Linked DNA regions of Gemmata obscuriglobus. The main gene of each other region encodes a partner of the protein of the gene in region 2 in a complex. Links are inferred from orthologs where the notes say so. Each region holds a gene or a part of one and is shown on either strand. Other genes may lie near its edges.

Evidence for each region.
Region 1: the proteins of GobsT_RS14350 (region 2) and GobsT_RS01795 are in contact, whole or in part, in a crystal structure (PDB 5UE9), measured with the Lactococcus lactis proteins. The link is inferred for Gemmata obscuriglobus from one-to-one orthologs. Residues at the interface, in WP_023189152.1 of Lactococcus lactis: Leu4, Gln5, Ala47, Ser48, Met49, Leu50, Leu51, Arg52, Arg53, Met95, Leu98, Arg223, Met224, Ala225, Cys226, Ile228, Gly229, Ala230, Cys231, Tyr232, Ala233, Val235, Glu236, His237, Asn243, His244, Ala245, Lys247, Glu250; in WP_025017116.1 of Lactococcus lactis: Gly25, Phe27, Phe29, Glu32, Tyr33, Lys35, Tyr36, Lys48, Phe56, Thr60, Pro61, Arg62, Val63, Ala64, Glu65, Thr66, Ala67, Ser68, Gly69, Met70, Ile74, Gln77, Pro223, Glu251, Phe274, Ala275, Pro277, Phe278.

The regions. Positions count from the first base shown.
Region 1 is NZ_CP042911.1:404,496-410,340, forward strand. What follows is about bases 2,596-5,565. They hold GobsT_RS01795 (dihydroorotate dehydrogenase), read left to right. Parts: upstream 2,596-3,608; coding sequence 3,609-4,523; downstream 4,524-5,565. Other genes in these bases: GobsT_RS01790 (hypothetical protein), read right to left, coding at 3,160-3,501; GobsT_RS01800 (FHA domain-containing protein), read right to left, coding at 4,613-5,311. In the rest of the region: GobsT_RS01765 (tetratricopeptide repeat protein), read right to left, coding at 1-907; GobsT_RS01770 (hypothetical protein), read right to left, coding at 1,097-1,372; GobsT_RS01775 (hypothetical protein), read left to right, coding at 1,631-1,837; queF (preQ(1) synthase), read right to left, coding at 1,912-2,277; GobsT_RS01805 (acyclic terpene utilization AtuA family protein), read left to right, coding at 5,689-5,845.
Region 2 is NZ_CP042911.1:3,467,645-3,474,962, reverse strand. The notes cover bases 1-2,792. They hold GobsT_RS14350 (dihydroorotate dehydrogenase electron transfer subunit), read left to right. Parts: upstream 1-883; coding sequence 884-1,702; downstream 1,703-2,792. Other genes in these bases: GobsT_RS14340 (transposase), read right to left, coding at 2,285-2,792; GobsT_RS39635 (transposase), read right to left, coding at 1,840-2,133; GobsT_RS14355 (pseudouridine synthase), read left to right, coding at 1-791. Also shown: more of GobsT_RS14340, read right to left, coding at 2,793-3,220; GobsT_RS14335 (M14 family metallopeptidase), read right to left, coding at 3,416-6,157; GobsT_RS14330 (S9 family peptidase), read right to left, coding at 6,439-7,318.

The DNA.
Region 1 (5,845 bases), 3.1 Mb from region 2 along the record:
CCGGGGGCGGGTCGGTCGCGGGCGCGTCACCCCCGGCGGGCAACAGCTCTTCGGGGTTCGCCGGCCCTTTCTCCTTCGCGGCCTTCACCACCGCCTCCCGGTGCGACATCAGCACTTTGCGGTTGCTGTATGCCAGCGAGGAGACGCACTCGTTCATGATCCGCTCGGCCGCCGCGAACTCGCCCCGCGCTGCGTACACCTCCGCGAGCAGCCAGTAGAGCCGGGTGTCGTGCGGGAACCACAGCACCAGTTGCTGCACCGTCGCCAGCGCGTCCGGCGGGAGCTTCGCCCGCTCCGCGGGAACCAGGGCGCCGTCGGCCACCTGGGCGAAATTGACGGGGAAGATCGCGTCCGGCAGTTCGTTCTCCGGCGTCGGCCGGCTGCGGGCTTCTTCCATGCGCAGGCGGAACAGCTTCAGCAGCGCCCCGTTGTTGAGCTTCAGTTGCCACGCGAGCTGTTGCGGGGTCAGCCCCGGGAGGCTCTTGGGCGGCGTCTCCTCGTTCGCGATCGTGAGCAGGTTGTACGCCCGTGCCCAGTCCAGCACCTTCGGGTCGCTCGGGCTGGGCTGGGCCGCCGCAATGTGGGCCAGGGTGACGTTACCCAAATAGCCCTGTCGCTGCCGCCCCACCAGGGTGCCGTCGGCGTCGTCGGCCTTGCGGAACCGGAGCAGGTCGACGGCCAGCGCCACGTTCTCTTCCTGCGTCCGCTGCGGGACCTTGAGGCGCCGGTCGATGCGGTCCTTGAGCACCCCGCGGTCGCTCCGCACCATCTTCTGCGGGTCGTTGGGGTTGGGGCGTTCGAGGGGCCAGTCCGGGTTCCCGGCGTTCATCAGCACGAGCCGCCGTCGGGCGAACTCGCTGAACGGCAGCGGCTCGGGCACGCCCTGCGCGTTCACCGGAATCGCCATCGGTTCGTCCGGGTGGTGCAGCGCCGCATGCGCTCCGGGGCGCGCGAGAAGGGACGCCAATACGACCAGAACAGCGACCCTGCCGTAGCGCCTCACAGTGACACCCTCTGGCACACCGAACAGCGACACACCTGACACAGTTGAGGTGCACGGCGAAAATTTTTTGCACCTACTTCGATTGTAATCATGTCAGGCAGGAGTAACGTCCGCGGGCCGGGCAATTCCGTGCCCCGTTTCGGGAACTCTGGCGCCCGGCTCCAGCACGGATATGATTTCGGTGGTACAGTCAACGCCACCGGTCGTATTGATCCAGACGGACCAGAGCGTCCAGGCGAGCCCCCAGGGAACGCCCCACGGGCCGAGCGCGAGTGCCAGCAGGCTGAACCACAGGCCCCGCAGGTACCGGACCTGCCAGGAGCCGGTGAGATAGACCGGTGACTGCCGGCGCACTGTAACGAACAGCAACGAGAAACAATACTCGAACCGAACACAGCGCGACCCGGCCGCGATCCGGGTGCGCAGCTCTTCGGCGAACAGGGGACGGGTGCCACGCAGTTTGAGGAGATCCGAAGAAGAAGGGACATTCCGGACTGCGGTTTGCATTGCGTCAACTACTCTCAGAAAAGAAGCCCCTGGCGGTGCTTTTGCGACCAAAGTGCGGGCACTTCTGCCCGACGCATGAGCAAGCCTGAGACCATAACAAAGACAATGAGCACGAATCCCATGCCGTTACTCGACCTCGTGACCCAGCGGGTAACCGATCGCACCGGCCGTCGGGTGCGGAACTTGGAAGTCGAGATCGCCACCGGCGGTGAGCGTGTGGTGATCCGCGGCCGGGCCAACTCGTACCACGTCAAGCAGCTCGCCCAGGAGGGCGTGTTCGAGGCGCTGCCGAACGTCCGGCTCGAGAACGCGATCGTCGTCGAATAAGCCGCACGCTCCGCACAACCGGCACAAGCGGCAGATCAGGAGAGCACGCCTCCGAGCCTGCCGCCGGTTGGGTGTCAGCTCTTCTGCGCCTCGAAGTTGCACGTCACGGTCGTGGAGATGCCGCCGCGCGGCGTCCACACCGACACCACCTTGCACCGCACCGGGTTGCACGCCGCCACAAAGTCGTCCAGCAGGCGGTTCGTCACCTGCTCGTAGAAGATCCCCTGGTTGCGGAACCGCTGGAGGTACAGCTTCAGCGACTTCAGTTCCACGCACGTCTCGGCCGGCGTGTAGGTGAACGTGATGGTGCCGAAGTCGGGCTGGCCGGTCTTCGGGCACACGCTGGTGAACTCCGGGCACACGATCTCGACCGCGAACTCGCGCCCGGGGCGGGGGTTCGGGAACGTCTCCAGTTGCTCGACGGACGGGGTTTCTGTCAGTTCCATGCTGCACATCTCGTGGGGTTGCACAGTATGTTGATAGCTGAACGTGCTGGCGTCTTGTAGGGCGCGCCGCGCAAAGCGCGGCCGCCGCCGTCCGGAACCATCTCATGTCAAAAGCGGTCGTGCTCCTGAGCGGCGGACTGGACAGCACCACGGCCCTCGCGGTCGCACGGGGGCAGGGGTTCGAGTGTTACGCGCTGTCCGTGGATTACGGGCAGCGGCACCGCGTCGAGTTGGAACGCGCCGCCGTGGTCGCGAAGGCGCTGGGGGTGATCGAGCACCGGACCGTGAAGCTGGACCTGCGGGAGATCGGCGGGTCGGCGCTGACGAGCGACCTCGCGGTCCCTAAGGACCGCTCCGACGGCGAAATGGGGCACGGGGTGCCGGTCACGTACGTCCCGGCGCGCAACACGATCCTGCTCGGGGTCGCGCTCGGGTTCGCGGAGGTGGTGGGCGCGTTCGACATTTTCATCGGCGCCAACGTTCTCGATTACAGCGGCTACCCCGACTGCCGCCCGGAGTTCCTGAGCGCGTTCGAGGCGCTCGCGAACCTCGCGACGAAGGCCGGCACCGAAGGCGCGGGGCGGTTCCGGGTTCACTCGCCGCTGCTGAAGTTGACGAAGGCGGAGATCATCCGCGAGGGGGTGAAGCTCGGGGTCGATTACGCACAAACGCTGAGCTGCTACGACCCCGACGCCGCGGGCCGTGCGTGCGGCCGCTGCGACTCGTGCCTGCTACGCAAGAAGGGCTTCGCCGAAGCGGGCGTCCCGGACCCGACGCACTACGCGGTCGGCGGGTGAACGAGAACCGAGGTCGGGGCACGAATGCACGGCGTGTGATTCGGGGGCGACGGGCGTCTGTACTATGATTCTCGCCCACTCACTCCCCGCTCCCGCCCGGTCCTTTGCCGAACTTCTCCTTGAGGCCTTTGAGCTTTTCGGGGTCGAACTTGTCGCCGAACTTCTCTTTGAGCTGCTTCACCTTCTCGGGGTCCAGCTTGCTCTTGTCGAAGCCGCCCTTCGCGAGCTTCTCCTTGAGCGCCTTGAGCTTCTCGGGGTCCAGTTTGCTTTTGTCGAGCTTGCCGGTTCCCTTTTTCGCGCCGGCCGGCGGGATGTCGGTCGGCACCTCGCGCGGGGGCGGAGCCACATCGACGCCGTGGGCGTCGTAGCTCACCACGCCGGTCAGCACGAACAGAGCGGCGGCGAACAACTTGCGGGACATTGCGGGCACCTCGTTGGCGGGCACGGAACCGAGCCGATACCCTATCAACACGCGAGTGTCGCACCGGTTACACGCGCCCGATGGACCAATTCCGAGAACCGCAAGAGATGATCGATCTGTCCGTTTCGCTGGGCCGGCTCGCGCTGCGCAACCCCATACTGGTGGCCAGCGGCACCTTCGGCTACGCGAAGGAGATGGCCCCGTTCGTGGACTTCGCGAAGCTGGGGGGCGTGATCCCGAAGACCGTCACGCACGCGCCGCGGGCCGGGAACCGGCCGCCGCGCACGGTGGAAACCGCCTCCGGGATGCTCAACGCGATCGGGCTCGACAACGACGGCCTCGAGCACTTCCTCACCCACCACCTCCCGTACCTCAAAACGCTGCCCACGGCGATCGTCGGGAACATCGCGGGCAAGAGCGAGGACGAGTTCGTCGCGATGGCGGCCCGGGTGCATCAGAGCCGGGACGGGTTGGCGGCGCTGGAACTGAACCTGTCGTGCCCGAACGTGGCCGGCGGCACCGACTTCGCCACCGACCCCGAACTGACGAAGCGCATCATCCGGCGGTGCCGCGACGCCTGCCCGGACCTGCCCCTCATCGCCAAGCTCACGCCGAACGTAACCGACATCACTCTGATCGCGCGGGCCGCCGCCGACGGCGGCGCCGACGCCGTGAGCGCAGTGAACACGTTCGTCGGGATGGCGGTCGACTGGCGGCGCCGGAAGCCGATCCTGGGGAACGTGACCGGCGGGCTGAGCGGCCCGGCGATCAAGCCCCTGGCGCTGCGCGCGGTCTGGCGGATCGCGCAACTGAAGGCGGTGCCGGTGATCGCGGTGGGCGGGATCGCGTCGCTCGACGACGTGATGGACTTCCTGGTGGTCGGCGCGAGCGCGGTTCAGATCGGCACCGCGAACTTTTACGACCCGACCGCCAGCGTGCGGATCGTAGACGCGCTCCCGGGAGCCGTCGCGTCGCTCGGCGCGACCGCGGCCCGGCAGGTGGTCGGAACGCTGAACACGTAAAACGGCCCCGAACCCGGCCGTAACGAGACGAACTTGAGGGCGGAGCTATTTGCCCTTCCCTCAGGCCCCTGCCTCGTCACGCCTGTCGCTCAGACGGTGGGTTCGGAGATGTTGCGCGCGTAGCGGGCCAGAAGCATCTGCACGGCCTGGATCGTTTGCCACTCGGCGAACCCGATGCGGATCTCGGTGCCGTCCTCGTTCGCGTCGATGTTCTCGACGGCGGTGGTCAGCCCCTTGTGGAGGTAGTCGAGGATCTCGGCGAGCCGGGCCGCCTGGGCGGGCGTGAGCTTCTGCGGCAGGGGCGGCACGTCGTCGTCGAACGCGGTCCAGTTGGGGTTGGGGGCCGCGGGCGGCGCCGGGGCTACTGTGCGCTGGCTGTCGGCCACCGAGACGCGGCCGGACGCGGCGGCCAGTTCGTCGGCGCGGATCGTCTGCACTTGCCCGCCGGCGTTGGTGATCGGGGCCGCGGCGGCCTTGCGGCGGGCGTCGATCTCTTCCATCGTGCCGAACAGCAGCATGCTACGGCCGATCGACACCTGATCGCCCGCGCGCAGCCGGCGGATCTGGATCGCGGTGCCGTTCACGCGGGTGCCGTTGGTGCTGTCGAGGTCGGTGAGGATGATGTCGGCGTCTTCGACCTGAACCTTGGCGTGAAACCGGCTGACGCGCTCGTCGTTGAGCCGCAGCCCGTTCCCCTCTTCCCGGCCGATCGTGACGGGGATGGGCAGGTCCTTGTAGACCCGGCCCTTATCAACCCCTTCGAGGACCAGGAAGGTAACGGTGCGCATGGATGGGTCCTGTACGGATGCCTTGCCCGGTCAGCGCGGGCAGCCCGGTGAGACTGGTATAGCACAACCAATTCGGTCGGGCGCAAAAACCGCCGACGGGGTAACGCGTCACAGCCGCCATTGTCCGCGTTTCAGGCAGGCGTGTCAATTTCTCTCGCAGGGTAGGGGGCGCGGGGGCGAGGTCGGGACCGGTCCGAGTTTTACGGCCCGCGCGGTTGGTTGGCGGGGCGCCCAGCCGGCTGACGCGGGCGGTTCGATCAGCAAATCAAGAGCGACAAACTGCAGCGTGACCTCCTGAGGGTAGAATGAGGCGCGGCGTGCGCGCGTGCGGCGGCCGCGATAAGATGACTCCGGACCCAACCTCTCCGGTGGCCGTCATGAAGCGGGTGCGAATCGGAAACGGGTGCGGTTTTTGGGGCGACAACCTCGACGCGCCCGTCGAACTGGCGGCGGCCGGGAACCTCGACTACCTGACGCTCGAGTACCTCGCCGAACTCACGATGTCGATCCTCGCCGTCCAGAAGGCGAAAGACC
Region 2 (7,318 bases):
CGCACGCGGGTGTCGGGTCGCGCCGGCACTGCGACAAGCTCATCTCCGCCGGGCGAGTCAAAGTGAACGGCGTGAAGGTGACCGAACTGGGCCTGAAGATCGACCCGTCGGCCCACCAGATCGCGGTCGACGACCAGCCCGTGCGGGCCGAAAAACTGGTGTACTGGGCGGTCAACAAGCCGGTCGGTCACCTCTGCACGAACCACGACCCCGCGGGCCGGCCGCGTGCCGTGGACCTGCTCCCGCACGTGGAGCAGCGGGTGTACACCGTCGGCCGCCTCGACGAGGGGAGCGACGGCCTGCTCCTGATGACCAACGACGGCGACCTCGCGCAGGGGCTGACCCACCCGCGGTACGGGGTCCCCAAAATGTACTTCGTTCTGGTCGCCGGCCGCCCGACCGATGATGACCTCCAGAAGCTCATGGACGGGGTGTGGCTGAGCGACGGCAAGGTGCGGGCGAAGAGCGCCAAGCGGATCAAGGCGCAAGGCAACGGCACCTGGGTCCGCGTGGTGCTCACGGAAGGGAAGAACCGCGAGATCCGGCGCATGCTGGCGAAGTTCGGTCACAAGGTCATGCGACTAAAGCGGGTGGCGATCGGGCCGGTGAAGCTGGACAAGCTCCCCAAGGGCAAAGCGCGGCGGATCAGCGATGAAGAGCTGAAGGCGCTCAAGGCGTTCGTTACACGGGCGCGGCAAAAGATCACCGCGGCGCGGTTGAAAGCGGCGGACGGTGGCCGCAAAACATCACAAGACGCGCCCAAGAGGCCCCGGAAAACCGACGGCGCGTGAGCCGCGCCGGCGGCGCGGCGGGCCATCGCCGGTGTTGTCGGCGGCCCCTCCTGTGCGTTTTGTGCTCCTTTGCGGCCATCCCCGGTTCTCTGATGTTTCACCTAACAGCGCCGGTTCTCGAACACACCAAACTCGCCGCGCGCACCTACCGCGTGCGGCTCCGCGCCCCGGAGATCGCGGCGGCGATTCGCCCCGGGCAGTTCGTGATGCTCCGGCTGCCCGGCACCAGCGACCCGCTCCTGGGGCGCCCGTTCGCGCTCTACGATACCGTCCTCGAAAACGGCCAACCGGTCGCGATCGATGTCGTTTACCTCGTCGTCGGCAAGATGACGGGGCGGCTCGTGGAGGTGAACGCGGGCGAGCCCCTTCAGGTGTGGGGGCCGCTCGGCAAGCCGTTCCTCGACACGGGGCCGGCCGACCGAGTGACCCTGGTGGCGGGCGGGATCGGACAGACGCCGTTTCTCGCGTTCGCGCGCGAGCTGCTCGGCGCCCGGGGGTTCGGGGGCGATGCGCCACGGCCGCGGGCCAAACAGGTCGCCCTTTACTACGGCGTTCGGAGTGCCGAACTGGCGGCCGGGGTCGAAGATTTCCGGGCCGCGGGCGTCGAGGTGCACCTCGCCTCGGACGACGGCAGCGTCGGGACGAAAGGCTTCGTCACCCAGTTGCTCGAATCACACGGCCCGACCGGCCCGCTGGTCGGGTGCGGCCCCGAGCCGATGCTTCACGCCCTCGCCAAACTGGCGGCGCGGTGGAACGTGCCGTGTCAGGTGTCGCTGGAAACCCCGATGGCGTGCGGGATCGGGGTCTGCTTCAGTTGCGTGGCGAAGGTGAAAACGCCCGACGGCGACGACTACAAGCGCGTGTGCGTTGACGGCCCGTGCTTCGACGCCGCGAAGCTGGTCTGGGAGTGACGTAAACCCGCGCCGCTCAAGTCCAGTCGTTTCAAGTTCGCGCCGCGCGTCTCGGTTTTGAGCGCGGTCCGCTCGCTCCGAGGGTGTGATTTTTTGCCCCCGGCGTCCCCTCCCTTGCGCCCTCGCCGCCCCGCGGGTCACACGCCTTGTGGCTCGCGATTGTGTTCGCTTGCTTTTCGTGCGGCCTCGCGCAGGGTATCCGTCCATGGTCGCTGCGGGTGCTTGTGGGCGCACCGCCGGATGGTCTGGAACAAGTTGTGCACGAGCGCGTGGAGCACCACCACGGCTCGCACCGCGACCAACCCGCGGACACGGAACTGGTACAACCCGCGGTTACGCATGCCGGCGTTCACCCACTCGGCGGCCGGCGCCCGCTCCTTGTAAATGGCCTGACCGTCCGGGGTCCCCATGCGCACCCGCAGGGCCTTCATCCCGGGTCCGTCCCTCCGCTTCGGGGCGCATGGGTCCCGGCCCGCCAACCGGTCCGCTCGGGCCCCTTTCGGGGGCATGAACACGGTGACCCCGCTCCGCGCCGCCCGCTCCACATCGGCCCCGCTCGCGAACCCGCCGTCCACCAGCGCCTCACCCGGCTTCCGCCCGTAGGTCGCTTCGACCCGGTCCAGCATCGGCCCCAGCAGCCCACCATCGGTTCCTTGATTGGTCACGTCTACCGCCACGATGATCTTCTCGGCGGTGGTGGTCATCGCCGGCACGTTGTACGCCGGCCGGTACCCGCCATCGGGCATCTTCATGCGACGGCACGCGGGGTCGGTGGACGACGCCCGGGGCGCGGACCGTACCGGGTCGGCGGCCGCTTTCGCCGCCGCCGGTGGGTTCCGTCGGAGCCGCGCCGCCCGCGCGCGCCAACTCGGCCGCGTCCTGTTGGGCCACCTTCAGCCGCTCGAGCTTCTCCCGCGCGTGCCGCTCCCGGGCCGCCCGGGAGCGGCACGCGGCGGTCCCCTTGGGCTGGTCCGGTTGGTCCTGGAGCAACCGCAGCGGCTCGGCCACCTCGCGCGGACATTGCTCCAACGATTCGAGCCGGTGGAACGAGCCGGCGCCGGCGTGGGCCCGCACCCGCATCCCGTCCTGGGCCACCCGCTTCAGGTGCACCAACTCGGCGTGCATCCGGATCGCCACGTGCTCGTGGAACAGGGCCTCCAATTCGGTTCCCGCGTGGGTGCGGAAGTTGGACAGCAGGTGGTAGTTGACCGTGACACCCCCGCACAACCAACGGAACCCCACATCCCGCACGCACAACCGGGCCAACCGGCGGGCCGACCCGACCCCCTCGACCGTGGCGAACATCCACAGGGCCACCAGCAGCCGTGGGTCCGTCGCATTCCGCCCGGGGCGCCCTTCCACCGCGCGGATCGTGGCTACGAACCGATCCAGGTTCAGCGTCGTCACGTCGCTCCAGATCACCCGCACCGGGTCGTCCGCCGAAACCAACTCGTCAATCGTTAGCGACGCCACCGTCGCCGCCCGGTCCAGGGTTCGCAGTCGCGGCAACGCGTCCATCACAAGGTCCCAACAGCCCGCACCCCTGGAATCAACACTGCGACAATTATAGAGCCAATAGATTAACCAGACGCCGGGAAAATCACAGCCTTTCCGCGAGCGGTGCGCCGGGTATCCGCGAGCGGTTACGAATCTCGGCACTGACCGCAATGCAACCGCTCGCGGACCACATACACCGGACACATTCGCACAACCTCAGTCACCCGCACCGGCGCGGCAAATCGCGTTGAACACCAGCTTGAACGTGGCGTGAGGCTGCGCCCGGTACAACACCTGTGAACCATACGCCACGACCCGCCCCTTACCGACGGCGGCGTCCAGCACTGCAACCCCGCCGTCGAGGTGCTCCTGCCCGAACGCCCAGCCGCTCCGCAGGGGCGTCTTGCCCGCGAACCATCCCACGCGCTCCACCCCCGACCCGTTCGCCGGGGCGCGGAACGTCGGGCTGTTCGCGAACATCACGTCGGTCTCATCTCCCATGCCCCACGCGAGCGGGTGCGCCGGATCGACCTTCATCCGCAGCACGGACGGCGGGACGTAGAACTTGTCGCGCCCGAGCGGCTTCTCCTTACCGTCGGCGCCCTTCTCGACCAAGTGGTTCTCGACCTTCACGCCGAGTTGACCGGCCAACGCGGTCGAGCTACCGATCGTGAGGAGCGTACCCCCGGCGGCAACGAACTTCTTCAGTTCGGGCACCGTCTTGGTCGCGGTGATGCTGCCGCGACGGCCGCGGAACTCGGCGGGCAGTCCCAGTTCGTCCACCACGTTCGATTCCGGCGGCTGGTCCCCGCCCCCGCCGCCACCGCCGCGTGACCCGCCCATGCCGTCCACGAGCACAATCACGTCGAACTGCTCGCGCAGTTTGCCGCGATCCAGGTCCGGCGGGTAGACCACGGTAAACGGGTACTCGAACTGCTCGAACAGCCACCGGGTCCACCCGGACGGCATCGACCCGCCGTAGCGGTCCACCAGCGCGATCCGCGCCGGTTTGAGGGCCGCGGCCTCGCGCCCGGGGGCCTCCGGACTGCCCACGAACCGGGTTCCCAGTGCCGTCGCGATCGTTTCCAGTCGCTTCTGCGTGCCCGCTTTCTTAGTTACGAAGAACATGCCGGCCGGGTGCTTCGCGCCGCCGACCGCGGCCGGCTTCGTGAGCCGCCGCACCTCCTCCCCCGCGGCGAGCAACTGGTTCACCGCGCGGAACGCGTCGTTGGTCCGCGGGTGCAGGAAGAACCCGACCGCCCCGTCCGCGTCGAGCACCTGTCCCGGGGGCGGAGGCACTTCGCCCTTCAGTTCCTCGAACGGCCCGCTCACCGCGTCCAGAGCGCGGTCGAACTGAACGCCCATCTGGAACGCCAGCGTGTACCCGGCGGCGTCGTAGGGCGGGGTCGGCGGCGCGCCCGGGTACGCGAAATCGTCCGGGTGGTCCTGCGGCTCGAACATGTCGAGCACGTGCGCGCGGAACGCCTGGGCCGATTTCACAACGTAGGAACCGGCCCGGTACTTCTTCCCGCCGACGGTGAACCCGTCGGTCGCGCGGTGGACCGTCACGCCGGTACCGATGAGCGTGTTCACGAACTTGGTCGCGGTGAGGAAGTCCGGCTGGTCGGACGGCAGGATGTACGCGCGGGCGTCGCGCTTCGCGGGGTCACGGAAGAACTTCTGGAACGCGTCCGCGCCGCGGCCGCCCTTCGCCGCCGTCACCACCTTCGGCGTCACCGTCCAACTGTCCTTGCCGCCGCGGTCGATCGCGTTCTTGCCCATCAGCCAGATGTTGTACAGGAGCTGCTCGCGGTGCCGGGAGGCGTAGTCGAGTACCGCCCGGTTCGCGGTCACCGAGTAGTCGACCGACTGCCGGAAGTGCCACTCTTGCGGCGCGACGGGGGCGAGCAGGTCGGCCCGGGGGAGCTGGAGCGCCGGGTTGAAGGGGATGCGCGACGGCGTGGGGCTGCCGATCGTCTCCGTGAGCAGCCCGATCATGTTGTGGAAGTACGCGGTGGTGCGGAGGCCGCCGTTGAACCACGTGGAGTAGCGGGCGCCGGACCGCGTGGTGGCGCCGGGCTTGTCCTCCGCGAGGAACCGCTGCATCATCGCTGCGCCGACGGCGTCGATCCCGCTGACGACGAGCGGGTCGAAGTTGTAGTTGAACGGGTCGCGGAACGGCGGGCAAAACAGCACCGTTCCGGGCGGGCCGGTCTGGTGGTGGTTATACACGATTTGCGGCAACCACTCGCGGTACATGACGCGGTTCATGTTCCGCGTCTCGGCCTGCGTGTTGGCGTAGAAGTCGCGGTTGTTGTCGTGGCCGATGTACTTCTGGTACAGCCGCGGGAGCCCGCCCAGCGAGCGCTTCTTGGGCTCCTTCTCGCGCATGTACCAGTCCGCGACGAGGTCGTGCCCGTCCGGGTTCGCGTGGACGAACAGGATGATGACGTCGTCGAGGATGCGGAGCGATTCGGCGTCGGTCGCGCTCACGAACTGGTAGATCGTTTCGGCCAGCGCCTGCGCGCACAGGGTCTCGCTCGCGTGCAGACCGCCGTCGATCCACACCACCGCCTTGCCTTCGGCCGCGAGCCGCTTCGCGGCTTCGGGCGTGACCCCATCGGCGTTCGCGAGTTGTTTCGCGACGGCCTGGTAGCGCGCGAGCAGCTTGTGGTTCGCCGGTGCGGTGACCACCGCCATCAGTTGCGGGCGCTTCTCGGCCGTCTTGCCGATCTCCACCACCTTGATGCGGTCGGACTCTTTTTCGAGCTTCGCGAGGTACGCGGCGTACTGCTCGTAGTTGGCCAGACAGTAGTCGTCACCCAGGTTGAAACCGAAGTGCGCCTTCGGGGTGGTGACCTTCGGCGCCGGCTTCGGTTCGGCGGACCGCAGCGCCTCGTGCGGGGACAGGAACACCGTCCCGCTCAGCACGAGTGCGAGAGCGACGATTCGACGCATAAGGAGTCTCGGCGGTGTGCGAAGTGATGGCAGGGGTTGCGAGTGACCGGTGGACAGAATACAGAGCACTCACCACGAAGAAGCCCCGCGTGCGGGAGAACAGTCAACACAAAGGAACACGAAGAAAACGGGAATCAGGTGCCACGTTTCGAGTACAGAATGCTCGTTAACGCCCCGCATCCGCGGCTTCGCGTTACTGCCGTTCCCGACAAGAAGGTGCCACTTCTCTTCGTGCGCCTTTGTGTTTACGTTGTGCCTCGTTGGTGAGTCCTTCTGCTCCTTTACTTCTTCTTCGGGTTCTTGACGTACGTGTCGAGCCACGCGATCCACCGCGCCCAGAGGTCGAGGTTGGTTTCGCGGCTGATCGGCCCGTGCCCCTCGTAAGGGTACATGTACAACGCGGCCGGCTTGCCCAGCCCGTCGAGGGCGGCGAACAGTCCCTCCGAGTTCATCGGGTGCGTGCCCACGTTCGCGTCCTCCATCCCGTGGTACATCAGCAGCGCGCCGTTGATCTGGTTGGCGCGGAGCAGCGGGGACATCTCCAGGTATGTCTCGCGGGCGTCCCACAGTTGCCGCCGCTCGCTCTGGAACGTCATGCTGGTGAGCGTGCGGTTGTAGCACCCGTCGCCCGCGATGCCGGCCTTGAAGAACGGCGTGTGCGCCAGCGCGTTCGCCGTGCTGAACGCCCCGTAACTGTGCCCCCCGCACGCGAGCCGGTCGCGGTCGATGATCCCGCGCCGGTCGCACTCGTCGATGGCGGCCCAGAGGCCGTTCCGCAGGTCCGAGACGTAGTTGTCGTTCATCTTCCCGGCCGGCCCCACGATCGGCACGTCGGGCTCCACGACGGCGTACCCGGCCAGCGTCAGAATCGCGACGTGGCGCGGGGTCGGGCCGGTGAACCGCCCCGGACCGGCGGCCGCAGCGCCACCGCGGCCGGCCTTCTGGTCGTAGTCCGCTTGATCCGTGTACTCGCGCGGGTAGATCCAGAACAGCGCGGGGAGCTTCCCTTCCGCCTTCGGCGGGAGCGTCACCTTGACCCAGAACTTGAACCCGTCCACCCGCGTCACGCGGAACCGCTCGGTCTTCAGTTCGTGGAACCACGGCGCGCGGTCCACGTTGTTGGTCAACTTCGTGACCGTGCCGGTCGCCAGTTCGGTCATG